3 regions of the Lysinibacillus sp. IITD104 genome follow, and region 2 is predicted to be linked to each of the others. Evidence: riboswitches for the same ligand, from Rfam matches in the RefSeq annotation. Region 2 holds a riboswitch; each other region holds the start of a gene.
The links. Region 2 has a riboswitch for S-adenosylmethionine ahead of metA (homoserine O-succinyltransferase). Riboswitches for the same ligand answer to the same signal wherever they lie in the genome.
Positions count from the first base shown of each region.

Region 1 (10,838 bases), 690 kb from region 2:
TCGATTTCCACTGTCAGACGTTCAAGCTCATCAATTAAATGGCCAATGTAGGCAATTGTATCACGAAGTGGTTGGTCGGTCGTAATATCAACCCCAGCCATTTGCGCTAACTCCACTGGTGATTTTGTGCCGCCAGCCCGAAGAACTGCTAGCCAATCTTCAACAGCTGGAGCGCCCTCTTTTAAAATACGTTGAGACACTTGTGTGGAGATGGTTAACCCTGCACTATATGTGTATGGATAAAGGCCCATATAATAGTGCGGCTGACGCATCCATGTGAGTTCAGCACCTTCAGAAATAGCGACTGTATCACCCCAGAAATTTTCCAATACGGAACGTTTTAATTGATTGAGGATGGTTGCATTCACTGCTTCTCCAGCATCAATTAATTCATAGACTTTGCGTTGATAGGCAGCTTCTAGTAAATGTGTAACAAAGTTATGATAATATGTTTTCGCTACAATATTGGAAATCACCCAACGTTTAAAGCGTAGATCATCATTATGTGTTAGTAGATAATTCGCTAACAGCATTTCATTCATTGTCGATGGCGCTTCAATAAAGTACAGAGATGGTCGACTATTAAGATAAGACTGATGCTCATACGTATTTGCAAAATGCCCAGCATGACCAAGCTCATGAATAAGTGTAAAGACTTCATTCATTTGTTCATTCCAAGACATTAAAATATAAGGATGGCTACCATACGGACTTGAGCAGAATGCCCCTGTAGATTTTCCTTTGTTTGGCGCATAGTCAATCCAGCGTTCATTAAAGGCTCTTTCCATTAATTGATTATAGTCTTCACCCATAACGGCTAATGCCTTTTCAACATATTCTTTTGCCTCAGCCATTGATAATCGTGGATCATACTCAGGATCCAGCGCAATTTTTAAATCTGCAAATGTCATTTGGTCGATTCCGTTGGCTTTTTGAATTAACGTTGCATAACGACGCATATGCGGGGCAAGCTCTTTTGTAATTAAATCAATTTGACGATTATAGAGCGAACGATCGACATCTTGATCAAATAATAAATAATCAATGACAGAATTAAAACCTCTTAGGTCAGCCATTGTTTTTTCTTGTTGAATATGTGTGTTATATACTTGTGCCGTTGTATGCTGGTAATCGCGTAGCTTGCTTGAAAAAGCTTGAAAGGCAGCACGGCGTACATCTGTATTTGCTTCAAACTCCCAGTCATTTTCGTACAGCACAAAGCTAAGAGGATGCTTTTCGCCATTGGCTTCAAATTCGCCAAAATCCATGTCCACTAATTTCGTCGTATTGTACGTTTTATATGGCGCGTCAAATGTGGCACTGAAGGCTGCCAGCGCTTTTTCCACTTCAGGATGGAGCTGGTGTGGTTTTTGTTTTAATAATTCCTCTAGATAGCGTTTGTAAAGAGGGCTTAATGCTGCTGCTTCTTGTAAAACAGCTTCATCCAATGCCAGTAACTCGCTACGCACGAAGGATAGTGCACTGCTGACTTTTCCGATAGCTGTACCAAACTTTGCCGCACGCATTTGGGCTACATCATTTGTGCGATCTGTTTCGAGATTTAAGCTTGCATATGTGCCAATCGGAACAAACTTTTTTTGCAGCTCTTCAAAGGCTGTTAACACATCAATTACTTTTTGTGCATTTGTAATCGTACCTTTGTATTGTTGCTCGAAGCTAAGTGCATCTTCCACTAATTGTGCTAAGGTAGGTTCAAAATCAGCCTCATTGCTCAATAAATCTGTTAAATCCCAAGTTTCTTCTACTGCAACATCTTTTCGTAATGGTAAAACTTTCATTTATGGACACCCCTTTACATATAAGTGATTTCATTATAACGAAACTATTTCGGAAAGTGAAATAATTTCGTAGAATAGTTGAAATATTCTTACTCTAAATCGTTTCTTATGAAGGATGTTTGAAATATTGTCGGTCGGGAACAATGAGTGTATAGCCAACATCTTTCATTACGCATACTAATGGCTAGAACGAGACATATTGGAGGAGAAATTGATTATGACACAAAACTTAAACAAACAATTAAATAAGCTAGTGGCGACATGGTCTGTGCTTTATACAAAGCTACACAATTATCATTGGTATGTCACAGGTCCAGCCTTCTTTACATTACATGCAAAATTTGAAGAGCTGTATAATGAAACAACATTGAATTTAGATGAAATAGCAGAGCGTATTTTATCAAAGGATGGCAAGCCAGTGGCGACATTAAAAGAGCATCTAGAGCTATCCTATGTAGAGGAAGCTACAGGTGAAGAAACGACAGAGGACATGGTTGCAACGACAATCTCAGATTTCCAAAAGCTGATGAAAGCTTTAAACTCTACAATGGAGCTAGCTGCAGAAGAAGGAGACGACCGTACAGAGGATTTACTCAATGCCATGTACCAGTCTCTTGAAAAGCATACATGGATGTTAAAAGCCTTTCTTGACAAGTAAAAATTGACAATTGGCATGCTGGAGATGACAGTCTCACCAGCATGCTTTTTTTCTGCCCTGAAGGCATTATGTCAAACGGGCAACGTAGTTTAAGGCAATTTAACAATTATTACAGTTGAGTAAAACGGGTTTGCTTGTGTGCAGTGCGGGTAATTATCTAGTAAGCCATACAACATAGGAGGAATTGAACATGATGAATGAACAAAATCCAAAAATTGAGGTGGCCCATACAAGGGATGAAATGCTTCACATTTTAGAGAATATGCGAATGGAAGGTTATCACCAAGACGATATTCATATTATTGCGAGAGATCCCCAACAGTTTGAGGATGTAAAATGGGATGCCGATGTGCAAACGCATGAGGCTGGAAATTGGGTAGATCAATTTAAATCTTGGTTTACAGGCGACTCAGCCGTTACAGAGGGCTTAAAACGATTTAATCTGTCAGAGGGACAAATCGCTTACTATGCACACCTTGTAGAACAAGGCAGTATTGTTTTATATGCAGAGCATGAGGATGATGTTGATACACTCCAAACATATCCAGAGACTGCTGAAGAGCAAGAGGAGCGTTTAAGAAATCAACAACGTATGATAGAGGCAGAGCAATATAGAAGATTTTTATAAAGAGTAAAACAGAGTGATCCCAGTGATCACTCTGTTTTACTGTATGACTTTTTCTTGTGCGTCTTTTTTTATAAAGCGTAGGGCATGGAAGTGCTCTAATTGAGCCACTAAATTACCAATAAGAATAAAGCTACCACCAATCATTAATTTTATTGTTAAGCCTTCTCCGATAAACATCATGGCAAACATAGCGGCAAAAATAGGTTCTAAGGAGAAGATAAGACCTGTATGTGTAGCAGAAGTATACTGTTGTGCAACAGTTTGACCCACAAAGCAAAACGCACTACAGATGATGCCAAGCCCTAAAATAGCAATCCAGGAAGTTGTTGAGTTTGGCAATGTTGGTGTTTCGAATAGAAAAGTTAACACTAGCGCATAAATACCAGCAAAGCCAAGCTGATAAATTCCGTATGAAATGGACTCTACATTTCGAGTGAATGAGCTATTTAAAAGTAAATAAATTGAATAACATAACGCAGCAATTGCGACTAATAAATCGCCTTTATGGAAAGTGAATGTGCCGTGTGCTGTTAAGACGGTAATCCCAATCATGGTACAAATGATCGCAAAGCTAACTGCACGAGAAGGTAACTTTTTTTCAATAAAGCTACTGAAAATCGGCACTAACACGACTGTTAGGCTCAAGATGAAGCCAGCATTTGAAACAGAAGTAGACTGTAAACCAAATAAACTTAACGCGAACACAATGAATAGTAAAAATCCTTGAATAGCCGCATATTTTAATGTTTTACCATTTACTTTGATCATCCGTTTGTAAAAAATAAGTCCTGCTACAAAAAATGCGATGATACAACGTAATGCCACCACATTATAAACTGCCAACGTTTCTAGCCCCATGACCATAAAGGTATAAGAGAGCCCCCAAAACATTGTGACAATAACCATCAATACATTTGCTTTTCCTTGGATACTCATTATGTTCACCTACCATCTGTGTACTAAAACAGTTTTTATACTAAAAATTACTATATATCTTGTATTGTGATTAGTAAAACGAATGTTTATAATGAATAGGATTAAAAAAATTCATGTATATTGAGGGATTGCGGATGAGCTTAGTTAAATATGAGATTTTAACAAAGGTGGCAGAGGTGGCAAGCTTTACAAAAGCAGCGGATGCACTAGGGTTAACACAGTCTGCTGTGAGTCATGCCGTATCAAGTTTAGAAAAAGAGTTTGGCTTTGCTCTCATTCATCGAAGTCGGGTAGGTGTAACATTAACGAGTGAGGGACAAACAATGCTAAGGGCAATGCGTCAGGTTTTGGATGCTCAGGAATTATTGCAACAGGAAGCAGCTCATATTCTTGGGGTGACACGCGGTAAGGTTCGAATTGGTGTAATATCGAGTATTTCCTCGAATTGGATGCCAGAAATTGTTCAGATCATGGATAATCAATTTCCAGGGATTCAGGTGGAGTTACGAGAGGGAGATTACTATGAAATTGAACAATGGCTTTTAAGCGGTGAAGTGGAAGTAGGATTTTTGAATGGTCAAAAGTCAGAGCAATATCAGTTCACTGAGCTCCAACAGGACCCATTGTTATGTATTGTTTCGGATAAAAGTCCTTTATTTAATAAGACAGAAATTGATATCGTAGATCTAGAGGATATGCCATTTATTATGACTTCCTATAAAGGGACAAATGATGTCAAGGTGCTATTAGAGCAATATCATGTCAAGCCGAATATCCGCTTTGAGCTTTCTGAGGAGGTAGGGATTCTTTCCATGATTTCTCATCATTTAGGGATCAGTATTTTACCTCAGTTGGTTATTCAAAATTTACCGCCAACATTGAAAGCGATTCCATTAAAGCAAGGTGGCTACCGAACGATTGGTATTGCCATGAAACATCATGCTTCGCCCGTCACAAAGAAATTTGCAGAGATATTAAGTGCTTGGCTAAAAGAGCAAAACAGCTCCCTAAAATAGTGGCTATTGAAGCATATCCTTACATTACGTTAAAATAGTATTTGTATATATTTCAGAAAATAGGTGAGTGTATGGGGACATTACAGGGCAAAACCGTACTGATTACAAGTGGGGGAACACTTGAAAAATGGGATCGTGTACGAGGTCACACGAATTTATCAAAAGGCACAATGGGGTGTTATTTAGCAGAGGCGGCGCTGGCTGCTGGCGCTAATGTAGTATACATGCATGGTTACTTTGCACAGCTCCCAGAAAACCAAAATGATATGACATTGATACAATTTGAAGGCATAGAGGATTTAGGACAAAAGGTGCGTCATGCAGTTCAACAACAACATATCGATATTGTCATTATGGCGGCTGCGGGCTCTGATTGGGTCATTGACAAAGTATATGATCAATCAGGTAATTTAATGGAGGAAACGGGGAAAATGCCTTCTGACGAACCACCTATTATTCATTTTAAAAAAGCGCCAAAAGTATTAGGTCAAATTAAGGGCTGGCAACCGAATGTAACATTAGTAGGCTTTAAGCTCGAAGCCACGAATGATGAGGAATTCTTGTTAGCTCGCGCAAGACTGCGTATGGAAACAGCCAATGCTCAATTTATGGTAGCAAATAGCTCTCAGTCTTTATATGGGGGGGATGAACCTCATTGGATTGTACCTGCTGATGGACAGCCTCTTAAAGTAATGGGTAAGCAAAAAACAGCAGAAGCTTTAATGATGCATTTACAAAATCAATAAATGTGAACTGTGTAGAGAACTATTTCTACACAGTTTTTTCTTGTCTAAAAGGTTAGCATCCTATAATATTTACTTAACGGTCGGTAAAAAAGGAGGGTAATAATGGGAAATAAAGAACAAACTTTTCAAAAGATTATAGAAATTGCTTATGTGATGTTTGCGGAAAATGGGTTTGAAAAAACAAGCTTAGCAATGATTGCTACAGAGGTAGGTATTTCAAAACCAGCCATTTACTATTATTTTCAATCAAAAGATCAATTAATCGCTTACATATTTGATGAATTGTATAAAGAAATTCAACAGGATATCGCTGTGGATTATAAAGAGCTTACTTCCGCTAATTTTAAGGAAAAATTACTCGAGCTAGGCTATAAGTCTATTGAGGCACAGGGCAAGGATCCTTATTTTAATAAAATATTTAATCAATATGTACTATTAGCGGCTCGCGATGAAAACTATAAGAGACAATTAGTGGAGCTAGAAACCAGCTTTTTAACAAGCTTTGTTGAAGTCCTACAATGGGGTGTGCGGCTAGGAGTTCTAGACGATACGCCCCATATAGAAGCAAAGGCACAGATGCTAGCCCTGGTCTATGATAATATCGGTAATTTCATGTTAACAGGTAACCAATTGAACTATAGAGCTATTTGGAAGGAGGCTGTACATAGCATTATTCAAGGGGGCAAAGATGACAAATAGAAATGATGATCGGCGCATTGAAGGTCTTGATTTTGCAAGAGCTCTCGCTATGCTTGGTATGTTCATTGTCAATTTTGGCGTCATAACAGGTTCTACAACGAATGGTTCAACACGGTTGATTGCCTTACAAAATATGTTTGAGGGGCGTGCGTCGGCCGTATTTGTCATGCTAGCAGGAATAGGAACAGCCTTAATGACTCGTCAGGCTAGAGAGAGTAAGGACCCAATGCTTCTTCGTCAGAATCGACTTATTTTGTGGAAGAGGTCGCTTTTGTTATTCGTGATAGGGATAGTACTATATGCGATCGGTTGGACAGGAGATATATTACATTATTATGGCGTGTATATGTTTGTTGCCGCATGGTTGATTGCCCAATCTAAGAAAAGGATGATGTTTATTATCGGTGTCATTCTTATCCTTTCACAATGGCTTCAAATTCAATTTAATTACCTTGCTGGCTGGCATCCAACATATGTGTTACTAGAGTATCTGGATTTTTGGACACCAGTAGGATTTATTAGAAATTTGCTGTTTAATGGCTATCACCCACTTTTCCCCTGGATTTGTTTTTTTCTGATCGGCATGTTAATCGGCACATTAGATTTAACAAATCGTACATTACGAAAAATCTTATTGGTGACTGGTTTATTGCTAGTCATCATGACTGAGGCTTGTTCAACAGTATTCATTAAGATGACAACCATTCATTTATTGGATGTAGAGAGTGCATTGTATTTATTTGATACAGGACCGATTCCACCAAATATGATGTATGTCCTATCTAATTCGGCTTCGGCTATTGTCCTTATCGTGGGCTCCATCTATCTTGTAGAGACATATAAAAATAAAGTCATTCAATCTTTAATCTTAACTGGACAAATGTCTTTAACGCATTATGTTGGCCATGTTTTTATAGGCATTGGAATACTAATTGTTTGCCAAAAGCTGGAGAACCAAACACTTGTTTTTTCTATGCTGTATGCCTGCTGTTACTTTTTAGGATGTGTCTTTGTTTCTGTATGGTGGAGGGCTAAACATCATCGAGGCCCACTTGAATTCATAATGAGGAAATGGAGCTCGTAATAAATTAATGGATTGCCATCTATTTCTCACTGACTAGGCATAAAATACTTTAGGTATAGGGAGTTTTTTAATCTAAACGACACATTGCATAGTATTCAACTAGGTTTTCTAATATTTTGTATTGACATTCCTATAGCGGAATTATAGAATTATTTTCAAGAAACGCAGTACTCTTATCAAGAGAGGTGGAGGGACTTGGCCCAATGAAGCCTCGGCAACCGAAAAACAGGTGCCAAATCCAACAGATGGTGTCTGAGAGATAGGAGGGGCTATCAATCAGTTTGATGCGTTGGCCTCTTTATGAACAATAAGGAATAAGAAAGAAGGGGTGTTTCGTATGGCTCAGTCAGTAAAAGTAGATGATAAGAAACTAGAGGCAATTGCGAAGGCGATTCAAAATCTTGAATTTGGTGAAGTGCATATTACGATTCAAGATGGTGTAATTGTGCAAATTAATAGGCTTGAAAAGCAAAGATTTCCGCAGAAAAAATAACAATGATTTCAGTAGAACTTATGTCAAATGGCCACCTATAAGCATGAAGGATATCCTGTGCTTACAAGTGGCCCTTTTTTTGTGTGATAGGCTAGCTATAAAAGCCTTTTGGTATGGGACCGATATGACGGCGATGATAAAGCAAAGGCTCTTTTTGAGCATTTGTAATGTCTACCACCTGCCCAATAAAAATGGTATGGTCGCCCGCATCGATTTGCTGAAATGTTTTACATTGTAAATTAGCTGCTGTATCATGTAGAATCGGTAGTCCTAAAGTGGAAGTTGACCACTGTGCTTGTGCAAAGCGATCAGGGATTTTACTAGCAAAAAGTGTACATAAATGCTCTTGATCACTCGCTAAAATATTGACCGCAAAATTTGGCGCAGCCGTGAAATAAGGATGGAGCTGAGATTTTTTATCGAGTGACCACAAAATAAGGAGCGGGTCGATTGAAACAGATGCAAAGGAATTGACGGTTAAGCCAATAGGTTGTGTGTCATGACATGTCGTGACAACTGTTACGCCTGTAGGATAATTACCTAATGCCAATTTAAAGGCAGCTACTAAATCTGTCATTCAAATCACCTCTTTATGAAATTAGTGAACGGAGTTTGTAGGTAAACGAAACTTTTTTTCATATCCTACTAGTAACTCCTTTTCTTGAGTAAATTTTAAACTAATCAAACATATAGGTAAAGGTAATGGGGAAAGAAAGGGGAATGGCCATGACTTTATATTTTGATCATCTGGTTCATCAAGTGGAATCACCAGAAAATATAAAGGTTTTCTTCAATAAACGAAATGTTCATACAGTGAATGGTGGGCAGCACACGATGTGGGGGACTTATAATACGTTAAGCTACTTTGGCTTAAGCTATATTGAACAAATTGCTATTTATGATCGTGATTTATTTGAGCAAGCGGCACAATACCCATATTCCCTACATTATACGTTTAAACGTGATCAAGAGCGCCAGGGATTTTCTCGAATTGCCCTGCGTACAAAAAATATTGAGGAAGAGGGTCGGCGCTTGCGAGCATTGGGCTATGAAGTATATGGGCCAGATGCATGTAGCAGAACAAGACCAGATGGCACAGTGGTAGAATGGAAGCTACTGCATTTTGGTAAGCCAGATCTTCCAATTGATTTTCCATTTTTGATTGAATGGGCGGAGGAAGATGAAGAGCGTTTGGCACAATTAAAGGCAAGTGGTGCCATTGATGTAAAACAGGCTATAACGATGGAATCCGTCCAATTCTATGTCAGGGACATGCAGGCAACCGTTCAGCTGTGGCAAGAGGTGCTACAGCTACCAGAGCCTACACAATATGAGCAGTATATGTCACTACAGCTACCGAATATGCGCTTAGATTTCTATAAGGAAGAGAGTGCGAAGGCAATGACACTCGGACATGTCAAAGAGGGACCATTTGGCGTGACATTAAAGGATCCTAAGCGAACAAAGGAAACATTAGTTTGCCCAGGTGCTTTTTATTGGATAAATCAATAATGAAAAAAGGCTGGAACATAACTAACCTGGACCTTCATTAAGCCGAATAATCTTTAAACATGATAACTAGAAAAACCGACTATTCCGAAACACTTCGTAAGCGTTTTAGTGGATAGCTCGGTATTTTTAGGGGCTGAAACACCTTTGCTCCAGCCTCTGTACATAAGTATTGAAAAACAAACCCATCAATAGAATTTCTGATACAGGCTACTTGCTTTCCTGTGGATTTAGCGTTACACAGGGGACTCTAGAGCGAAATCAACCCCTCACTTTGCTAAAAGGTCTTTTTCTAGTGACATGCTCTTTATTCAATAATATGGAAAAATCCACTTCATCAAAGAAGTGGATTTTCGCTACCTATTATTATTCGATTGTCATTTTTTTCGGTGTTTCTGTACCTGTGTACCAATCAAACTCAATTTCAAATGAATGCTTGTCGCCCTTTTTTGTATAGGAGTATTCGATTTTGAGCTGTTCACTTGGGCTGACAACTGTTGGCTCTGTGCCTTGAACAAAAGTGAATTCACCATTTTCTTTAAGCTTTTCTGCAATCGTTTCCAGTGTTGCCGCAAATTCTGCTACACTTTGTCGTTCTGTATGCTTCAAAATAACTTCTGTCATTGGTTTTTGCATCGAAATCCTATTACTTCTATTATAACATGGAGGGGTCATTAAGCTTATAAAACAGCACAAAAAGCGGATGAAGGAAACGATTCATTTCCTAATCCGCTGCTAATCTGGAACTACACGGATAGCCCCATTATGTTTATAGTTTTACCACATTTGATGCTTGGGGTCCACGATTGCCTTCCACAACATCAAATGAAACCTTTTGACCTTCTTCAAGTGTACGGAAGCCTTCCTCCTGGATGCCCGTAAAATGAACAAATACATCTTCGCCATCATCACATTCAATAAAGCCATAACCTTTTTCATTATTGAACCACTTTACGATCCCCTGTTGCATAAGCATTCGCCTCCAATGCGCTTGAATGTAAAATAAAGTTAAATAAATGGTGCTCTCATTGAGAAAATGTGAAAAAATTGCATTTTCTCTTAGAACATACAGGAATTGAACAAAGATGTCAATTGATTGACGAAATGCTTGCGTATCTGGCTTTCTTTTTTTTCACAATTAAGACTATAATGGAAATGAACAACATAGAAAGTAGGATGCCAAATGACAACGAAAAATCAACCATTATCAGATTTAGAAATCGCTAGTCAAGCAGTGATCAAACCTATTACGGAAATTGCCAATGCTGCG
Region 1 covers NZ_JBAHYH020000001.1:2,878,003-2,888,840, reverse strand. The annotation lists gene pepF (oligoendopeptidase F) at 1-1,799, opposite strand, end outside; gene V1L66_RS14830 (Dps family protein) at 2,017-2,457, shown strand; gene V1L66_RS14825 (general stress protein) at 2,648-3,085, shown strand; gene V1L66_RS14820 (DMT family transporter) at 3,122-4,021, opposite strand; gene V1L66_RS14815 (LysR family transcriptional regulator) at 4,156-5,037, shown strand; gene V1L66_RS14810 (phosphopantothenoylcysteine decarboxylase) at 5,109-5,783, shown strand; gene V1L66_RS14805 (TetR/AcrR family transcriptional regulator) at 5,886-6,482, shown strand; gene V1L66_RS14800 (heparan-alpha-glucosaminide N-acetyltransferase domain-containing protein) at 6,472-7,566, shown strand; SAM riboswitch class I at 7,737-7,832, shown strand; gene V1L66_RS14795 (YezD family protein) at 7,904-8,059, shown strand; gene V1L66_RS14790 (flavin reductase family protein) at 8,151-8,636, opposite strand; gene V1L66_RS14785 (VOC family protein) at 8,786-9,571, shown strand; gene V1L66_RS14780 (amphi-Trp domain-containing protein) at 9,935-10,204, opposite strand; gene V1L66_RS14775 (cold-shock protein) at 10,338-10,538, opposite strand; gene V1L66_RS14770 (formate--tetrahydrofolate ligase) at 10,752-10,838, shown strand, end outside.
Region 1: another riboswitch for S-adenosylmethionine. It lies ahead of V1L66_RS14795 (YezD family protein); the one in region 2 lies ahead of metA (homoserine O-succinyltransferase).

Region 2 (10,838 bases):
ACTTCTTTTTTCCCTGTACCTCTTGAGACTTTATAAAGCGGCGGTAGTGCGATATAGACTTTCCCAGACTCAATGAGCGGACGCATATAACGATAGAAGAATGTTAATAGCAAGACCTGAATATGTGCCCCATCTGTATCCGCATCGGTCATGATGACTACTTTATTGTAGGCAGAATCCTCCACCGCAAAATCCGTGCCAACACCAGCACCAATCGCATGGATAATCGTTGATATTTCTTCGTTTTTCATAATGTCCTGTAGCTTGGCCTTTTCTGTGTTGATTACTTTCCCGCGCAATGGCAGAATCGCTTGGAATGTACGGTCACGACCTTGTTTAGCAGAGCCACCAGCAGAATCACCCTCGACTAAATACAGCTCATTTTTTGCCGCATTACGTGACTGAGCTGGCGTTAATTTTCCAGATAGAATCGTACTACCCTTTTTGTTTTTCTTGCCATTTCGTGCATCCTCACGTGCTTTACGAGCTGCTTCACGTACTTGCTGCGCTCGAATCGCTTTACGAACAAGAGAAGCTGATAATTCTGCATTTTCCTCTAGCACATACAAAATTTGCTCAGACACTACACTATCTACTGCAGAACGAGCCTCACTTGTCCCAAGCTTGCCCTTTGTTTGTCCTTCAAATTGTAGTAAGTGCTCTGGAATACGAACAGATACAATGGCCGCTAAGCCTTCACGAATATCTGTCCCCTCAAGGTTTTTATCCTTGTCCTTTAACAAGCCAATTTTTCTTGCATATTCATTAAAGACACGCGTCAATGCTGCCTTTGCACCCGTTTCATGTGTACCACCATCTCGTGTACGAACATTATTAACAAATGATAAAATCGTTTCCGAATAACCATCGTTATACTGGAAAGCAAACTCTACTTCGATGTCATCCTGTACGCCTTCTACATATTTTACTGGATGAAGGACATCTTTTTCCTCATTCAAATACGCAACGAAAGCCTCAATGCCATTCTCATAAAAGAACACATCGCTCTTGCCTTCCTCGCGCTCATCAATTAATTCAATTTTTAAGCCCTTTAATAAAAAGGCTGATTCACGTAATCGTTCCGCTAACGTATCATAATTGAATTTTGTGACAGAGAAGATCGTTTCATCTGGTAGAAAATGAACAAGCGTTCCTGTCTGCTTCGTTTGCCCAATATTTTCAAGTGTTGTGACAGGATGTCCACCATGCTCAAAGCGTTGTCGATACTTTTTGCCATCACGATGGATTGTCACCTCTAAAAATGTTGAGAGCGCATTCACAACGGAAGAACCAACACCATGTAAACCACCACTTGTTTTATAGCCACCTTGACCAAATTTACCGCCAGCGTGTAGCACAGTAAAAATAATTTCTGGTGTCGGTTTACCCATTTTATGCATACCGGTTGGCATCCCACGGCCAAAGTCGCGTACACTCATACTTTGATCTTTATGAATTGTGACAATAATATGAGATCCAAAGCCAGCCAGTGCTTCATCCACCGCATTATCTACGATTTCATACACAAGGTGATGAAGTCCACGGCCATCCGTCGAACCGATATACATGCCAGGTCGTTTGCGTACCGCTTCTAATCCTTCTAATACTTGTATAGCGTCATCATTATAGACGCTAGGTGACTGTTTATTCGTCAAAAAAATTCCCCTCCAAAAAACAAACACATGTTCTATTTATGTTCTCATCCTAATAATAATAGCATTTCCTGTCAATAGTTAGCGACAGGTCCAATAAAATTTTAAAATTTGCTCACAGTTTTGATCATATTTATTAATAGTAAACATCTTCAACAGTTGCTTAAAATTGGTATTTAAGCAAGGCAGACTGCTTCTAGCTTCCAACATCATTTGACGCCTTGAAGCCTACATAGTTGCAAAATAAATTTGTGTTGCTTGCAAATAGTAGCACACACTACCTCGTGCCTTGCGATTAAACTGGTTAAAGTTAGACTTCTATTCTACCAAAGGAATGAGCGATTGACAAAATTGCCATTTTGCCTATATTTTTAAAAAGGTTTTATCGCTTCCTACAAATTTATGTCTAAAAGCCTAGTCCTCGCTAATAGATTCTCTTTTGTATTGAATTCAAGACTTCGAATGAAATCTCCTTCATAACATTGTAGATTAGCAAGAAAAAGTGTAAAATACTTGATACAAACTATTAGTACCAAGTGATGGACTATGAATGAAAGGAGTCCAGCTATGATCAATGGACTTATTATTTTATGTGCTTATCTAATCGGCTCTATACCTTCTGGATTATGGATAGGCAAAATTTTTTATAACACCGATATTCGTGAACACGGAAGCGGTAATCTTGGTGCGACCAATACTTTTCGAACGTTAGGGAAAAAGGCAGGTATTGTTGTTACGGTGATGGATGTCTTAAAAGGGACTGCCGCTGTCTTACTCGTGACACTTCCCGTTTTCTCTGATACTACACTCCATTCTTTATTACTGGGGCTTGTCGCCGTAATCGGTCATATGTTCCCGATCTTCGCCAACTTCCGTGGTGGGAAAGCTGTGGCAACATCAGCGGGTGTATTATTAGGCTATTCTTGGCCACTCTTTGTCCTACTATTTATTACCTTTATTGTGACATTAAAAATCACAAAAATCGTCAGCTTAACATCGATGATAGCCGCTTTAGTAGCGCTTATCTATGCAATCGTTTATTATTTTATTACAGGTGACTTTGCATTAGGCATCTTGGTAGCCTTTTTATTTACCTTTATTATTTATCGTCACCGTGCCAATATTGCACGTATTAAAAACGGCACCGAACCAAAGGTAAAATGGCTGTAGGAAGAGAGGAGCATTTGAAATGAATATTGCATTGACAGATGAAGCCCTACAATGGTTCAAACAGGAAATGGAAGTTGAACCGGGTGATACAATTCGTTTTTATGCACGTTATGGAGGCTCTAGTCCGTTTCATGAAGGCTTTTCGCTGGGAATGACACGTGAGGAACCCATTGCCATTGGTGTGCAGACAGAAATTGATGGTGTCATCTATTACATTGATGAGAAAGATCTTTGGTTCTTTAACGATCACAATTTACATGTTGATGTTGATACAAGTAAAGATGAATTACAATACGACTATCGTACATAAAGCAGTCTGTCCTTTCAAGTATTGAAAGGACAGACTGTTTTTTATTTATTCCAAAACAAAAGGGATGTAATTTTGCCACAAATAGCTAGATTTTTCATTACCTTTTCGTTTATCTCTCCAATAAATTGTCCACTCTATAGGTAATGAACGACCATTTGAGGAGGAAAACACACATGTCCATGTATAACAATGCCGAGACCTCCCCATCCCAGAACGATTTATTGTATACTTCCCTATCTAAAAATATCAAAATCATTCAACAGTCACTAGGGCATAGTAATGATATTATTATACGTGAAATTAGGATTGGAGAAGCTGAACCACATAGTCTTGCCATTATTTCCATTGATGGCTTATCGGATAAAACGACTATTTCTGATTCTGTTATCGATAAACTGATGGCAAATATTGAAGAAGAACAAGATATTGAAATAACGACAATTAACCAATATGTTCGGAATTCCTATTTAACGGTAGGCGATGTGACGAATATTGAGCATTTCACAACACTCTACAGTGCCATTCTCAATGGTGAAACGGTTATTTTATTGGATGGCTTCGCTGAGGGGATTGTGACAAGTACAAGAAGTGCCAAGGATCGAGCTGTCACAGAGCCATCGACTGAATCCGTTATTCGCGGACCGAGGGAATCCTTTACCGAAACAATAAGGACCAATACTGCGCTTATCCGTCGCAAAATAAAAAGTCCGAATCTCTGGATAAAGTCACGTGTTATCGGGGATGTGACGCAAACGGACGTAGCAGTAATGTATATAAACGGTATAGCGAGTGACAAAATTGTAGCTGAAGTATTGGCTCGATTAGATCGTATTAATATCGATGGCATACTGGAAAGCGGCTATATTGAGGATTTTATTCAGGACTCAAAAAACTCGATGTTTCCAACCGTCTACAACTCTGAACGTCCTGATGTTATCGCTGGTGAATTATTAGATGGCAAAGTGGCGATTCTCGTTGACGGCACACCTTTTGTCTTAGTCGTACCAGCGCTATTTACATCCTTTTTACAATCAGCAGAAGATTATTATCAGCATTGGATGATTAGCTCGCTTATACGTATCCTGCGTTTCTTTGGTATCAGTCTAGCGTTAGTAGCACCATCCTTGTATGTGGCGATTACTACCTTTCACCAAGAAATGCTTCCAACACCCATGTTAATTAGTATTGCATCGCAAAGAGAAGGTGTACCCTTCCCTGCTGTTGTTGAGGCCCTCATTATGGAAATAGCCTTTGAGGTACTAAGGGAAGCTGGATTACGGATGCCAAGAACAATCGGGCCTGCGGTGTCCATTGTAGGAACTTTAGTTATTGGGCAAGCTGCTGTTGATGCGGGCGTTGTCTCCGCTGTAATGGTAATTATTGTGGCCCTAACGGCGATTTGTAGCTTCCTATTCCCTGCCTATGGCTTATCGAATACGATTCGTGTGCTACGTTTCCCATTAATGATTTTGGCTGCAATGTTTGGTTTATTCGGTGTAATGTTTGGCATTATGGTGATTATTCTCCATTTATGTAGCATTCGTTCATTTGGTGTACCATATTTAAGTCCATTTGCACCTTTGGTATTACAGGATCAGAAGGATGCCTTTGTGCTGTTCCCGCGTAGAAAATTACTTACACGACCTCGTTTAGTCAATCAAAAAAATATTGTTAGAGGACATAACTATATCAATGTAAAAAACAGAAAATAACAACTGGATAAATGAGGAATGGAATATGGCAAAATTAAACTGGATTTGCTTACTATGTATCCTCACAATACTGTTAAGTGGCTGCTGGAGTAAGCGTGAATTAAATGAATTGGCCATTGTCGTAGCATTGGGCATTGACAAAATAGATGAGGACTATGAAATTACAGTTCAAATTGTCGATCCTGGTGAAATTTCAATGCGCCAAGCTTCCACTCAACGCTCTCCTGTCGTTAGCTATCATTCGAGAGGCGAGACTATCTTTGAGGCCATTCGCAAAATGACGACCATCGCTGCTCGAAAACCCTATTTTGCCCACCTCCAAGTGGTTGTGCTTGGGGAGGACCTTGCCGAAGAAGGAATTAGTGATGCACTTGATTTAATTGTAAGGGACCATGAATTTCGTAAGGATTTCGACGTTATCATGTCTCACGAAGCAACCGCGAAAGAAGTGTTAAATGTACTTACACCCATCGAAAAGGTTCCTGCTAATAAATTGTTAAATTCTCTCGATGTCTCTGAAAAAGCTTGGGGCTCCACAATAGCTGTTAATATTGATGAATTAGTCAATACGCTAAGCAATAAGCAGAAAGGGGCGTTAATTTCTGCTATTGAAATTCATGGCGATAAGAAATTAGGGGTAGATCAAACAAATGTACAACGTGTTAAAACACCTGTGCTGTTACAATATGCGGGATTAGCAGTCTTTAAAGGTGATAAATATATGGGGCTATTGACAGAGAGCGAAAGCAAAAGTATTAGTTTTCTTAATGACAAAATTCAAAGTACGATTGAAATCATCGCCTGTCCTAATAAAGGGACCTTATCTACTGAAATCACTCAATCCACTACAAAAGTGAAAGGGTCCTTTAAAAACGGGAAACCCAAAATTGATGTTCATATTAATGTAGAGCAGAATGTTGGAGAGGTCGAATGTGATATCGATCTTACCAAAAATAAATCGATTGATTATGTTAATAAAAAAACAGCCCAAGGTATCGATGAACGCGTTGAAAAAACATTAGAGAAAATCCAACAGCAATATGAAGTCGATGTCTTTGGTTTTGGTGATGCCCTACATCGTGCAAATCCAAAGCAATGGAAAAAAATCAAGGATGAGTGGACTTCCATTTTTCCAGATTTAGCAGTGGCTGTTCACGTGAAGGTAACAACACAAGGTTTGGGCACGTTGCAAAATTCATTATTAAGCAAGCCAAAGGAGGAGTAATGGAATGGTGCTAGCCGTAGCTTTCCTGATTATCGCAATCATTGTTGCACTTATTTTTATTCCAAAGTTAAAAAAGCAACAGGATAGAAGAGCCGTTGTCGTATTCACCATTTTACTACTCATTGGAACTGCTTTAAATATGGGCATTGCCCTGAAAGTCCATATACCGAGCCCTTTAGATTTGATCACCTTTATCTTTACACCTATTAGAGATTACATTGTTTCATTTACAAAATAGATGAATGGAATTTGAAACGGAGGGTAGCTAGATGGAAAAAGAGATCATTAGTTCTAGACAGTTTACAATCGTTACCTTCCTCTATTCTATCGGTACAGCGATTTTAATTATCCCTTCGAGTATTACTGGTGCTGCTAAGCAAGATGCCTGGATTGCGGCAAGCATTGGTGTTCTGCTTAGTTTATTGCTTGTAAAATTATTTTTAACACTTGCCAATCAAACACCGTCCCTAAATTTTATCGAGGCCAACGAAAAAATTCTCGGGCGTTTTTTTGGGAAAATCACAGCGATTTGTTTCCTGATTATGACCTTTCTTTCTGCTGGAGAATTACTCTATTTTATCGGTATTTTCATGAAAACGGAAGTTATGCCAGAGACACCGACATTAGCATTTGCCCTACTGTTCAGTAACATTATTATGTATGCCGCTTATTTAGGGATTGAGACCTTTGCCCGTTCGGCAGAAATTCTTTTTCCAATGTTTATTTTTATATTTATTTTTTTCATCATTAGTATTAGCCCTCAAATTACATTTGAGAATATTCAGCCACTGCTAGAAGCAACGAAAACATCTATGCTTTATAGTATTACACGCTTTATGAGTATCTTTTCCTTTCCTTTACTTGTGCTATTGATGCTATATCCTGCTAGCGTCAATGTACAACAAGCTTCGCAGAAAGGGCTATATATCGGGACCATCCTTGGCGGAGTCGTCTTAATTACGTTGATTGTCCTATCAATTCTTGTACTAGGGCCTGAAAATACTGCGGCTAGAACATTTCCTAGCTATGCCTTAGCGCAAAGAATATCTATAGGGAACTTTTTGCAGCGTATTGAAATTATCATGGCATTTATGTGGATATCTTCCATTTATATTCGTACATTTATGTACTTCTATACGACCGTTGTGGGCCTTGCACAAATTTTGAAAATCAAGGATCATCGTCCACTTATTTTACCGATGGGTATCATTGTCATTGGACTTTCCCAAATAGTACATCCAGATATTGTGCATTCCACTAATTATAATAATGAAATTTGGCCAATCTTTTCCTTTATTTTCACCATTTTATTACCTATACTTTTGCTGATTGTAGCAGTCATTCGAAACCGCAAGTCCAAGGCTCAAAATAATGAAACACCTCAGCAGGAAACAAAAAATGACAATCAAAAAGTCTAATTTCTTCTACGCTAGAAAAGAAATTAGACTTTTTATTAATTAAATATGATATTCGATTTCATCTACAAAATCCCATTCATATGGTGTTTCTTGGTAAACATAGTAGTTCAACCAGTTAGAGAATAATAAATGGGTATGGGCACGCCATGTATTCATCGGCACTTGTGTTGGATCGTCATTCGGGAAGTAGTTTACAGGAACGGCGATATCTATGCCCTTCGCCACATCGCGACTGTATTCATCGGCTAGTGTTGTCGCATCATACTCTAGATGCCCCGTAATCATAATATTTTTATTATCTTTTGATTGTACAATAAATACCCCTGCATCCTCTGAGTAAGATAATAGTCGTAGATCGGGATGATTGCGAACCTCGTCAATCGAAACAGATGTATAGCGAGAGTGCGGCGCAGTAAATAAATCACTAAAGCCTCGTACCAAATCCACTGTTAAATCTGTAATCACATGGGAGTAGACGCCTGAGCATTTAGCAGAAAGCTCGACCTTCCCAATGCCATAATGGTGATACAATGCAGCCTGTGCCCCCCAACAAATATGTAGCACGGATGTCACATTCTTTTTAGACCAATCCATAATTTCTGAAATTTCCTGCCAATAGTTAACCTCTTCAAAAGCCATTTTCTCTACTGGCGCACCAGTAATTATCATACCATCATAGCGTCGATGACGAATCTGGTTAAACGTTGTGTAAAATAGCTGCAAATGGGATTTACTCACATTTTTCGACTCATGTGTGGCCGTATTTAAAAAGGTAATATTCACCTGTAATGGTGTATTTCCTAATAAACGTAGTAATTGGAGCTCTGTTTTTTCTTTTTCAGGCATTAAATTTAAAATTAATATATTTAATGGACGGATTTGCTGTGTTTTCGCACGATCCTCTTCCATGACGAAGATTTTTTCCTCACGTAAATGTTCTCCAGCTGGTAAATTTTTCGGAATATTAATTGGCATCTTGCTTTCCCCTCTCTATAATCACTCTCTTTTAGCAAACCTTGCTTGCGTAGAATGCAACGAAATTAAAAAATCCTCCTCATTCCATACGAGATAGAATGAGAAGGATTTTTTCACGTCCACTCTTATCTCTCAAAGGAAAAAATCCTTTGCTGGAATTAGCACCTTTCTAACAATTGTTAGAGGTTGCTGAAGCGTCATCGGGCCAAATCCCTCAGCTTCTCTTGATAAGATTATTTAATTATCTTGAATTGTAACACGAACTAGTTAGAATATCAATAATTCATAGAATATTTTGTGATTCATGTGCATGTTCCTTGCTCATTTGATGTACACTAAGCTTGCTATATGTGGTGTTTCTACATTTAAAATTTATGGTAAACATGCCGTAATTATGAAATATTGTATGAATCTAACTAGTTTTAGTATGGGAGTATTACATTTGCCTATTTGTTTATTCCACTTCTTATAAAATCTATGTAATCTTCATTATAACTCATACTTCTGAAAAAAAGAAGTGTATATAAATAAATTAAGTTAAAATTTTTAATTTAAGTAAAAAAAGGATATTTATTTCATGAAAGAAAAAAAGACTACAGCAAAATACTGTAGTCATTTCATTTCTATTCCACAAAAAGGAAAGAAGTTGAAACAGTGAAAATTAAGCACATTATCCATTTAATAGTAACGCCTATAAATATCAAAATCAATCAATTTTATTAAATAAACAACCTAATCATTTTAGTGTAGATTGTTTGTGTAATATCACTGTAAACTTCCTATACCAAAGATTAATTTCTTTGATAATTTGCTCATACTTCGGTGTTCCTGATTTTAATTCAGATATTTTTGTCTCATAAAACGGAACTTCAATAATAGGATTTGAAATATTATTTACCACAATTTCAAGTTTTATATCCTTAATAGTTTCTTTAGACTTTGTTTGTCCACTCAATCCACCTATTAATGCACCAACACCACCCGCTAATACGCCACCAACTAATGCACCGCCTACCTGTGATACCCTAGACGTTGACGTTACTGTATTAGAGTTAGAAATAACTTTTACCTCTATAATTTCTTGAAATTTTATTTTTTGTACATCAGGTTGCCTGTACTCTTTCGATAATTTAGGTATTTTCACAATGATTACTTCTTCTGTAATTTCATTAATTGAAAGTACCATCCTATCAACTAATAAATCACGACTTGACCAGTAAGCATCATCTTTTATACCAACTTCATCAAGCGTCATTCTTATATTATTTTCTATCTCTTTAACTTCATTTTTCCCCTTAGAAAATATTGTGATATACCATATAATAAATAAAATTATTAAAATTACCAATAATATTAATGGCCACATTTAATCTAACACCCCATATTATCTATTTTAGTTACATATTACTAATAAAAGAGGTATAAGGGAACAACTATTTTTATGGGCGTGTGAAATATGATAAGGTAGCAAGCGAAATAAACAATTTGGGGTATCGTGCATTTGTCAACGTTTTTCTAATCGGATATTGATAATTCCCTTTTTACTGTAATCTACGTCAATAATACGATAGGTTGTATCATAAATTTTTACATCGCCATATGTATTTTCATTCAATTTAAAATTTTTACGGCTTGCGTCACTGTCCCTAACTGTAATCTGATAAATAGGTTTAGTTAGATTAATGCTATCATTGGTTGTATACGTCATGTCTTTATATCGTAAAATACATGGTATCTCCCCAACTTTTACTTGTTGTTCTTCATATACAGGTCTACCTAAAGAATCTTTGCCTATTAAAACTTTTTCTGTTTTCCATTCTACAATTGAATAGTTGCAATACTCTAAGGTTGCCTTGTATTTACCACCACGCATTGTTAAAACGTCTGACGTAACCATATACACGTTATTAGGATTATTGATAGTTGTATAGTCCCCGCAATTAAAAACGTCTAATGAATGAATATGAAACGTAGAGTTAGGTGAAAATGTAGCGTTACTAATTACTGCATTGATCGTAAATGGATTTTTCTCAAAAATATTAAATTGGTATGGTGATTGGATAGCTTTTATCGTATCTTTAATTAATTTATCATCAAATAATTTCATTTAATCACCTCTCAATTGTATAAAAGGAATGTACTACTATTAGTATTATTTACTTTAATCTGTCTAATCTTATTGTCTAGTTGGTCTATACGTTTCATTATGTTGTCACTGAACTCACTGACCGTCATATCATCAAGTTTAATAGCCTTCATCATTGTAGGGTTGTTAGCCAGTCCTTCTAACACTGATAGAGCAGTAGCATAGATACCTTTCAAGTTAGACGTATCATCTGTATTATATTGTGCAGTCGCTTGTAGTCCGTTTTCTGC
Region 2 covers NZ_JBAHYH020000001.1:2,186,031-2,196,868, reverse strand. The annotation lists gene parE (DNA topoisomerase IV subunit B) at 1-1,655, opposite strand, end outside; gene plsY (glycerol-3-phosphate 1-O-acyltransferase PlsY) at 2,220-2,822, shown strand; gene V1L66_RS11140 (HesB/YadR/YfhF family protein) at 2,842-3,132, shown strand; gene V1L66_RS11135 (spore germination protein) at 3,306-4,844, shown strand; gene V1L66_RS11130 (Ger(x)C family spore germination protein) at 4,870-6,069, shown strand; gene V1L66_RS11125 (hypothetical protein) at 6,074-6,307, shown strand; gene V1L66_RS11120 (endospore germination permease) at 6,339-7,487, shown strand; gene metA (homoserine O-succinyltransferase) at 7,527-8,462, opposite strand; SAM riboswitch class I at 8,585-8,696, opposite strand; gene V1L66_RS11110 (hypothetical protein) at 9,199-9,828, opposite strand; gene V1L66_RS11105 (hypothetical protein) at 9,967-10,569, opposite strand; gene V1L66_RS11100 (hypothetical protein) at 10,581-10,838, opposite strand, start outside.

Region 3 (10,838 bases), 1.8 Mb from region 2:
ACTTTCATAGTAGTAAATGTTAAATGCCATAAGAATCAACTCCTTTGCGCGCTATTTCTTTTGTTCTATTTATACGTAAGATTTTATCGTTCAATGTGTTTAAGGTATTATCTTTTATTTTAACAATTTTGTGTTCTTTGGTATACTCCTTTAGAATTATTAAATTAAAAATATTCAAGGAATTTTTAGTTAAATATTATTATAAATACGCTTGTAATAGTTTTTATCGGTGTTGCCAATGGAAGTTATATAGCTTGCTGAAAGTTTGTCAAAATACTTTCACATGTTTCATGGGAGAAAAATTATAAATTGGTTCTAAATGACTATAAAGGAGGTGCTCAAAATGAAGTATAATATCGTGTTTTTTGATGTAGACGGCACATTGATTAATTACGAGGATGGCTGTGTGGAAGAAAGTACCAAACAGGCTATTCAGCTATTGCAAGAAAAAGGAATCCATCTTGTAGCGGCTACTGGAAGACCCTTATCTATGTGCTATGAGTTAAAAGCGCTGGGGATTGAAACCTTTATTACTGCAAATGGGGCCTATGTGAAACATAAGGATCTTGTCATACATAAAACTCCGATTGCCAAAGAAATTGTCCGAAATGTACAGGCATTTGCACAGGAACAGCAGCATAGCCTAACCTTTTTTACTGAGCAGCTATCCATGAATAGCATACAAAGTCCAGTAGCTTTAAGAGCGATGCAGGAAACTTTATCTTTACGGGATTTTCCAATTATAAATGAAAACATTGTAGATGAAGAGGTTTTTCTCATGTGTCTATATGCAGATGAGCTGGCTGAAAAAAGATATACTAGCCAATTTTCGAATATATTTTTGCAGCGATGGCATCCTTATATTGTGAATGTATTACAGCAGGATGTTTCGAAGTCAATAGCTATTAAAGCTGTACTGGATCATTTTAACATCGACCCTGAGAATGCGATTGCTTTTGGGGATGGGGATAATGATATTGACATGTTGGAGTATGTAGGATTAGGAATTGCCATGGGGAATGGAAGCACAGCTCTAAAAAGTGCTGCCAATTTTGTTACAAAGAAATCTACTGATAACGGTATCGATTTTGCTTTACGTCAGCTTCAAGTCATTTAGAGCACTGAGGCTACACTATATATAGCAGGTAGATTTTAATAAATTTTAGGTGGGATGATTTATGGCACATCACGTGCAGTCTCTAATTGAACATTACGGATACTTTGGAATTATCGTGATTCTAATTGGAGGTATTGTAGGGGTGCCACTTCCTGATGAGGTGTTTCTAACTTATGTAGGCTATAGTGTTTACCGAGAAAGTCTTGAACATATTCCTGCTTTAGTCAGTGCAATGATTGGTGCGGTTGGAGGCATTACCTTAAGCTACTATATTGGTTATCGTTTTGGCTTACCGTTATTGCAGAAATATGGGCCTAAAATTCATATTACAGAGCAAAAAATTGACTTTACGAAAAAGATGTTTACAAAAATAGGACCTACCCTATTATTAATTGGCTATTTTATCCCCGGGGTACGTCATTTGACAGCGTATATTGCGGCTATTAATAATTATCCTTATAGAAAGTTTGCGCTTTTTGCCTATACAGGGGCATTTATCTGGACGTTCACATTTATATCATTAGGAAAGATGCTTGGAGAGAAATGGCGATTTGTTGGATACTATCTGACTCATTATAGTATCTATCTTATCCTTTTATTTATTGTAGGGATGCTCATTGCTTACTTTCTATTCAAAAAAAGAAATGGACAAACATAAAAGTCGGTATACGCTATACCGACTTTTATGTTATGGCAAAATAGCAAATGAGCGCACAGGGAAGCCAGATGCTTTTTCTGGCTTAGGTACGATATTGAAGATGATAGCGCCTTTCGCAGGTAGCTTGTCCAAATTTGTCATTAGCTCAATTTGATAGGTGTCTTGTTCAAGTACGAAATATTCACCATCTAGCTTGCCATTTTTACGAAAATCGGCGGCAGAGTCCGTATCGAATGTTTCATGACCAATTGCGCTTACCTTGCGTTCTTTTAGTAAAAACTGTAAAGCTTCTAAACCCCAGCCAGGGATATGGTTATGTCCATCTGCATCCTTATTACTGAAAGCTTCTTTATCTGGCCAGCGCTTACTCCAATCTGTACGTAATGCTACAAATGTTCCTGCTTCAATTTCTCCATGCTTGTCCTCAAAATCAAGAATATCTTCAACACTTAATGCAAAGTCATGGTTGCTTGCAGCCTCTTGTGATTTATCAATGACAACAAGGGGGAGAACAAGCTCTTTTAGCTCTAATTCTTCTAAGTAGCGAGTATCTCGCACAAAATGAATGGGTGGGTCGATATGTGTGCCATATTGACCGGGGAACGTAAATTGTTGGGCGAAGAAGCCATCCTTATGAGAGAATAACGTTTCAAATTTAGCGTCCTCAAACATAAAAAAATGTGGTGAATTTGGGCCGAATGTATGTGTTAAGTCAACCCACTGTTTCGATTTTAATAATTGCAATGCTTGTAAAAGTTCATTAGACATCGATTTCCCTGCTTTCTGTTAAAAATAGTGGTACATAAAAAGGAGTCCCCTTATAGAAGAGGACTCCTGCTGAAACAACGGTAGTTCTTCTCATCTTCAAGGCTGATCATTTTGCCAATTGGAATTAGCACCATACTGTTTAGCTGGTTGCTGAGACTTCATCGGGCCAATCCCTCCGTCTCTCTTGATAAGAAAAGTAATATAAGAATTTTCAGAAATAACAATACAAACACTTTAGCATAGTTTTTTATAGTTTACAAGTTCACTAGGAATTTTCACCAATTCAAATTCAAGGTGACTCCACAACAATCATTATCAATAAGACGTATTCTAAAACTGTCTGGTGTATAGTTCGTTTCAAATTTCATCGTAATGCCTGTTGATGTGATTAATTTTTCAACCTCTGTTTTATTTGAAAGTTGAGCAGCATTCATTAAATCATGTGCGAATTGTTGGGAGCTATCTATTTTATCCGTAAGTAATTGAGCTTGCTGCATCATCGCCTTTATCCGTGTTGCTGAAGCTTTTAATTTGTGTGTATCGACAGGTGGAAAAGGATTATTGGTCGGCATTGCTAGATGTTGAGAAAAGGGTCTAACGACAAAATGATTTGCAATTGGCGATGTTGGATAATGATAGGGATGAACAAAATACGGATAAGGATTGTAATACAAGATCATTCCTCCTATCCTATAGCCTGATATCTTATCTTATGTAGCCAAACGACTTTCGGTGTTATTTACAATACAATGTTTGTCCTAAACATTTAAAAAGGAAGCTAAAGTGAGCTTCCTTTTTAGCCAAGTACATCCAAGACATCATCAATTTTTTTACTATGTGATAAAATGCCATAATTCATCCATGTTAAAAAGTCTATTTCATAGACACAGTTGGTTTTAACTGCTTCTAGGTTTTTCCAAGTAGGTGTTTTTAAAATAGCACGTTCTTCATTCTCATGAATGGAATGTTGTTTATCAAATGTAATAAATAAATGATCAGCATCTAATTGCATCAATCGATCAAATGTCAGTTGGGCTTTACGTTGATTGGGCGGAATACGACATACTAGTGAATGGGGCATTAAACCTAAGTCATGATATAAAATGGGGCCCGTATAGCCACACTCAGGACCAGCGTATAGAGTGATGCCAATGGCTGAAATACGGAGAAATGCCACACTTTGCCCATAAACGGATTTACTAAGAATTCCTTTTGCTTGTTGTACTTTATCTTCATATTGTAGGATTACGTCTTGTATCAAGGAGGTTTTTCCTGTTAGATCAGCAATTTTAAATAACGTAGATTGCCAATTCTCACCAGGGTGTGAGAGATGGCAGATGGGGGCTACCTCATTTAAATGCGGAAAGGATTCCCAACGCTCTACACCAGAATCTAGCATAATTAAAGTTGGCTTATAGTAAAGGAGTCGATCCATTTCTCTATTTTGTACATCGATATCTGGCACTTCCTGTAGACCTAAATAGTCTTGTTTTCCCCATTTTGAATGACTGAATTGAGCAATTGGCGTAATCCCAAGGGCAACAAAGAAATCTTCTAAGAATGGTGCAAATACACGTAGATGGCTGCTTTGACTTCTTCGATATTGTCCTGGCGAAATGCCGACATGTTCTTTAAAACGACGATTGAAATAATACTCATTATTAAATCCGACAGACTGGCTAATTTCATATACTCGATCATTTGTTGTTATTAATAATTGCTTAGCTGTTTCAATACGAATGTTATTTAAATAGTGAAGAGGAATTTGTCCCGTAATATCTTTAAAAATGCGCGTATAATTCCATCTTGGGACGTCAGCTAACTGTGCTAGCTGCTCAACCGTCCACTCTTTTTCAAAATGTTTTTGTAATTGGTTAATGGACTGCTCAACAGATTGGCGATCATTTTTTTGCATCTGCCTGGGTATAATTTGATGCAAGAGCAATAACATCAGCTCTTGAAAGTGCACATGCTGCTCAAAAATCGTGTGTTCATCCTCCGCTAACCGGTTTTGATAGATGACTTCTAGCAGTAGATGACATTGTGAAAAGGGGAGAAGATGTTGTACTCTGATACTTGTAAAATGACTATAGGAATTCTGACTATTGCTAAGATTGACAATGTTGAATTGTAATTGATAAAAATAAAGGTGCTCACTTTGAATGTGAATACTAACCGTGTTATTTGGCGGTATCAATATGCACTTTTCCTCACTAAAATGAATGGTTTCATGATCTATTTCTAGCTTTCCGCTACCATTCATTACGATGAAAAGTGTATAGAAACCACTACTAATCAACAACTTGTTTGATGATTGAATTGCATAAGAGATATTTTGTAACGTATAAACATGTGTTAAGTTACCCATTGATAGTTCACCCCTTTTTGTTGAGTTGGAAGAACAACACAAAGAAAGCCCTCATTAAGAGCTTTCTTTCATGTTGTTGAAAAAAGATCATGTGACTAGCAGAAAAAGCCCTTTTAGCAAGGCGAGGGGGTTGATTTCCGCTCCGCCAGCGTCCTTTCCAGGGGGCGTCTGATGAGCCGCTTCACTCACTTGCGTTCGCTCCAGGGTCTCACCTGTGACGCTAAATCCCCTAGGAGTGACGCTGGCTCCACTCCAATCAACCATGCTGCTAACGTGTCTTTTCTTCTTTCGTACTAGCTGTAGGAAACAAAAAAGTCTATTAAAGAGAGGATAGGCACTTATTTCAATGTGAAGAAGTGATGAGTGACAATATCATCCATTTTCCCCTTCACAAAAGTGCTATTAAATTATTTTGTATTTTAACATTAAGCCAAAGAAAGCCCTCATTAAGAGCTTTCTTTTGTAAATTATTTGACGAACCATTTCTCTAGATCATCATACTTTAGCAAGTTGGCTGTGATTGCGCCAGATTGCCAATATGTGCGATCAGCAATATAGACATGCCCATTTTTTACAGCAGGGAGTGTTTTCCATAGTGTACTATCTAACCATTTAATGGCTTCTTGGTTCTCTTTAGACTCCCATGTACCGTTTGAAGGGAAAAGGATGATATGATCCGCATCTAATTCCGTGATAGCCTCTTCCGATAAAACCTCGTGGAACTCTGTCATATCACGGGCTAATGGATGAGGTGTTAAGCCTGTCTCTGTGTAAATATAGCCAGAGTAGCGATTTTTAATGCCAAATAACGCTAATGTATTATCTGCTACATTTAGTCGTACAACAGCAACTGTTTCGTCTTCGATTGATTCATCTAGTTTTGCTTTTAAATCGGAAACACGTTGCTCATATTGATCAACCATTTCTTTTGCTTTATCGGAAATATTTAAAACATCAGCTATTGTTTTCGCAATTTCACGTGGATCTTGTAGAATATCTTCTTTCAAGCGGTAAGTAGGCGCTACCTTTGAGTATTCATCATACTTTGCCTTGTCCGCGGCACCATCTACAATGATTAAATCAGGCTTGGCTTGTAATAATGTTTCCATGCTACCAGTAATGTCGAACTCAGGAACATCTAATCCTAAATAGTCCTGTTTTCCCCAAGATGGGTGATACCATTGCACAACGGGTTTTACATCCAAAGCAGTTAAATAGTCTTCCAAATAGATAGCAGCTACACGCTGTGGATTTGTAGGAATTTCTACTTTTCCAAACTCGTCTTCTACAATTCTTGTATCTTTAGATGATTGTTCTTCTGTAGCTGTATCCTCTTTTACTTCATTTGAGCCACAGGCACCTAATACGAATATAAGTGCAAAGAAAACTACAAATGAAAAATATCGACCTCTACGCATTTTATTCACTCCTATAGATTTACTAAAACAGTAAGGGTATTCCCTTAAATTAGAATGATAATCATTCTCGTTTGGTTCAAGTAAATTATAGGATACTACATATCAACAAACAATACACATTCTCTACTACTTTTTTATACAAAATGAAATTCAGAGAGTTATTGTTTTTTGTTATCGAAAAGTAACCATAAAAGTGTAACAATTGCAGCTAGCATAACCATCAGGAATCCGTATATAGGCGTATGCGCCAACGATTGGTGGCGAATAATAAAGCCTCCGATATATGAGCCTAAAAATATGCCAATATTGAAAGCAGAAATATTCAATGCTGAGGCCATTGAAATTGCTGATGGTATATATTTTTCAGATAGTAGAACAGCATATAGCTGCAATCCTGGGACATTCATAAACATGAACAATCCCATTGTCAGCACCATTATTAATCCCATAATAGGTGATTCAAGAGTAAAGCCAATGCCAAGCAATGCCAATGCAAGTCCAACAAAAATAATAAAGATGGAACGTAGCGGATTATGATTAGCAAAATGACCTCCAAGAGTATTACCGATAGCTACACAAATACCATAGACAACTAGAATAATGACGACTGTATGTGGGGAATACCCCATATATTGCTCTAAAATAGGTGAAACATATGTGTAGACAACAAAAGCACCGCCGTATCCAATTGCGGTAATGAATAGTATTAAGATCATTCGAATATTGCCTAATACTTTGCCAATATCACGGATAGAGATGGGGTTGCCTTTCGATAATTGGCTAGGTACTAAAAATGCATTACTAATTAAACCGACAATTCCAATGACAACAATAAAAATGAATGACATACGCCAATCTGTTACTTGTCCAATAAATGTACCGAGTGGGATACCTGTTACAGTAGCTAATGTTAAGCCAGTAAACATAAAGGCGATAGCACTTGCTCGTTTATTTGGTTCCACTACATCTGCTGCTATAACAGAAGCGATGGACATAAACACACCATGTGCTAATGCTGAAATAATACGTCCGATTAATAGTAATGCGAAATTAGGAGCTAAAGCGACTGCTAGGTTACCCACTATAAAAATGGACATGACAAGCAATAATACGGTTTTTCGACTAAGGCGGGATGTTAAAGCTGTTAGTAAGGGAGCCCCAACAGTTACCCCTAGTGCATATATAGAAACGGTTAAGCCAGCTGTGCTAAGAGAAATACCAAAGTCATCTGTAATTAATGGTAAAAGTCCGACACTGATAAATTCAGTGGACCCTATACCAAATGCACTGATAGCAAGTGCTAGTAAGGTAAGTTTAGCATTTGGCTTTTTTGATTTTGACATTTTACTACTATCTCCTTTGATTTTTTTTATTATGTGTAGTAATATTCATACATACCAAAAAGATATGTAGAGTACTTTTAGTTACTTTTGGATATTACAGGAGGTTTACGATGCAAAAAGTTTATAATATTGGTGTTGAAGCTACACTAGAAGTTATTGGTGGTAAATGGAAACCAGTTATTCTTTGTCATTTAAACCACCATGGTAAAATTCGAACAAACGAATTTCGACGATTGATCCCAGGTATTTCACAAAAAATGCTCACAAACCAATTAAGGGAACTGGAGCAGGCTGGGTTAATCAATCGAAAGGTCTTCAATCAAGTACCACCAAAAGTTGAATATTCATTAACAGCCTATGGACAAGGAATGGAACCAATTCTGAACATGCTTTGTACGTGGGGTGAAAAACATGTTGAATTATTACAGGATAAAGGTGAAGATGTACTGTTAAAACAACGTGATGATGATATTGCCATGCAGCAAACATCATAATGAGGGGAGAAAGAGGCTGGGACATAACTCGATTATATTGAAAAACAATAAAAATGGATATTAACTTTTCCACTTCAAGCAGTTAAATATGCCTTTCTAAATCAAAAAAATGTTAGACCAATTACATCTTGGTCTAACATTTTTTCTTTTTGTCCCAGCCTCTTTCCTCTTTTTAATGTTTATAGAGCAAAGTCAAATTCATCTGGATTTGGTCCAACACGTTGTTCACGATTCATCTCATTGATTAATGCCATTTCTTCGTCTGTTAAAGTAAAGTCAAAGATATCAGCGTTTTGCATCATACGCTCTCTACGTACTGATTTTGGAATTGTAATCACTCCATTTTGTACATCCCAGCGTAAAATAACCTGAGCATTTGATTTTCCATATTTTGTTGCGATTTTTGAAATTGTTTCATCTTCAAGAAGTCCACCTTGCATTAAAGGTGCCCATGCTTCAAGTTGAATTTGGTGCTTGTCACAGAATGAACGAAGCTCCACTTGTTGTAAGCGTGGGTGGAATTCCACTTGGTTCACAACAGGTTTAATATGAGCAAATGATAATAAGTTATCCAAGTGTGCCACAGTAAAGTTACATACACCGATTGCTTTGATCTTGCCTTGTTCATATAAGTCTTCAAGTGCTTTCCACGATTCAGCATATTTATCTTTACCAGGCCAATGAATTAGATAAAGGTCTAAATAATCTAATCCTAATTTTTTTAGGCTCTCTTCATATGCTGCAATTGTTTCATCATAGCTTAAACCATCGTTCCATACTTTAGATGTGATAAATAAATCTTCACGACGTAAGCCAGTAGATGCTCGAGCTTGTTTAATACCTTCTCCTACACCTGCTTCATTGCCATAAATAGCAGCAGTATCGATGCTTCGATAGCCAACCTCGATAGCATTTTTAACCATTTCTGCAGTAGCGTCATTTTCTACTTGAAAAACCCCTAAACCCATACCAGGCATTTGTAGGCCATTATTTAAAGTGATTGTATCTTGTAAATGAGTAATCATTTTTAGTCCTCCATGTTTTGTGATTATTGGATTGCTTACTCATTATGCTGCTAATAAACTCTCAAAAAAAGTACGTACTTTTTTGTGTCATAGAAACGTAGAGGTAACTTTTGTGAGCTGGCAATGATTAGAGGAATAAAAATATTTATTGATGATGAACGATTAAATAAAAATGTCACACCTGATTGGTCTTAACTACTAGTAAAAAATATCGAGTAGTCTACAAAAGGCTTTGGAGACAATTAAACAAATATTTTTCTTGCGGTAATAAAAGGAAATATACGTTCGGTAGAGAATTAAAGTAGTAATACTTTAAAAAGGGGATTTTGAAGATGAATCGTTTAAATTTAATTACATTAGGTGTTAAAGATATGGTGGAATCTCTAAATTTTTATCGAGAGGGACTGGGTTTTGAAGTGGTGGTATACGGAGAGGAGACGAATCCCGATGTCATGTTCTTTAATAATGGAGGAACAAAAATATCGTTATTTCCAATTGAACGTTTAGTCAAAGATATTAATGAATCCAATCCACCAGAAATTAGCCAAGGCTTTGGTGGAATCACGCTTGCCTATAATGGTAAATCAAAAGAAGAAGTAGATCGAGTCTTTGCATTAGCAAAAAAGGCGGGTGCAGAAATTATTAAGGAGCCCGTAACTGTATTTTGGGGTGGCTATAGTGGATATTTTCAAGATCCAAATGGCTACTATTGGGAAGTTGCCTATGGCGACATGTGGCAGTTTGATGAGAATGATATGCTGATTATTCAATAACTGTTCAAAAAGAGAGCAAACTAACGTTTCTAATTTGTTCTCTTTTTTATTAATCGTTAACAATAATACTTCCTCATTAAATCCACAAAGTTTTGAGCGGCTTTAGATAAATAATGATTCTTCAGCCATACGAGTCCTACTGAGGTGGATAATTCTGCTGATGGAATTTTGTATGTATGAAGTGGTAAATCTCCATATTGCTTTAAAATAGTTTCAGGTACGATAGAGGAGCTAAAGCCAGCAGCAATCAAGTTCATTAACAGTGCCGTATCTGAGCATTCTCCAACAATGTGGGACTGCAACTGGAAGCGAGAAAATGCTTCTAATATCGAATAATGTACGCCTAAGCCTTCAGTGCTTGGTAAAAGGATTGGCCAATTTTGTATGTCAACTAAAGATACATCGTGTTCTAAGAAGTCGAATTTTTTGGATTGTATAAAGTAAAATGGTTCAGTGTACATATGAAGAACAGAGAAATCATCTAATTCTAAAGGTAAGCGAATGATGGCAAGTTCTACAATACGGTCTCTTACTAATTTACATAGATAAGAAGATTCGTTTTGTTGAATTTTATAAGTCACCTTTGGATAATATTGTTGAAATTGTTGTAGTAATTGAGGTAGCTCAATTACTGAAAATGTATTAATGCCCAATGTCAATCGACCATGAAGGCCTAATCCAATATCCTTAACCTCTGCTTCTGCCTCTTCCATTAATTGTGCAACCTGCAACGCATATTTGTATAATGTCTTTCCCGCTTCAGTTACTTCAAAATACTTGCCGCTCCTTTCTACCAACTTTGAACCGAGTTCTTCCTCCATCGTTTTTAAATGCTGACTTAACGGTGGTTGAGAAATATGTAACCTTTCAGCCG
Region 3 covers NZ_JBAHYH020000001.1:345,208-356,045, forward strand. The annotation lists gene V1L66_RS01760 (DUF2225 domain-containing protein) at 1-30, opposite strand, end outside; gene V1L66_RS01765 (Cof-type HAD-IIB family hydrolase) at 344-1,117, shown strand; gene V1L66_RS01770 (DedA family protein) at 1,179-1,775, shown strand; gene V1L66_RS01775 (cyclase family protein) at 1,806-2,543, opposite strand; SAM riboswitch class I at 2,631-2,737, opposite strand; gene V1L66_RS01780 (hypothetical protein) at 2,819-3,217, opposite strand; gene V1L66_RS01785 (helix-turn-helix domain-containing protein) at 3,340-4,911, opposite strand; gene V1L66_RS01790 (ABC transporter substrate-binding protein) at 5,379-6,329, opposite strand; gene V1L66_RS01795 (MFS transporter) at 6,488-7,672, opposite strand; gene V1L66_RS01800 (helix-turn-helix domain-containing protein) at 7,783-8,166, shown strand; gene V1L66_RS01805 (aldo/keto reductase) at 8,346-9,191, opposite strand; gene V1L66_RS01810 (VOC family protein) at 9,524-9,964, shown strand; gene V1L66_RS01815 (LysR family transcriptional regulator) at 10,021-10,838, opposite strand, start outside.
Region 3: another riboswitch for S-adenosylmethionine. It lies ahead of V1L66_RS01775 (cyclase family protein); the one in region 2 lies ahead of metA (homoserine O-succinyltransferase).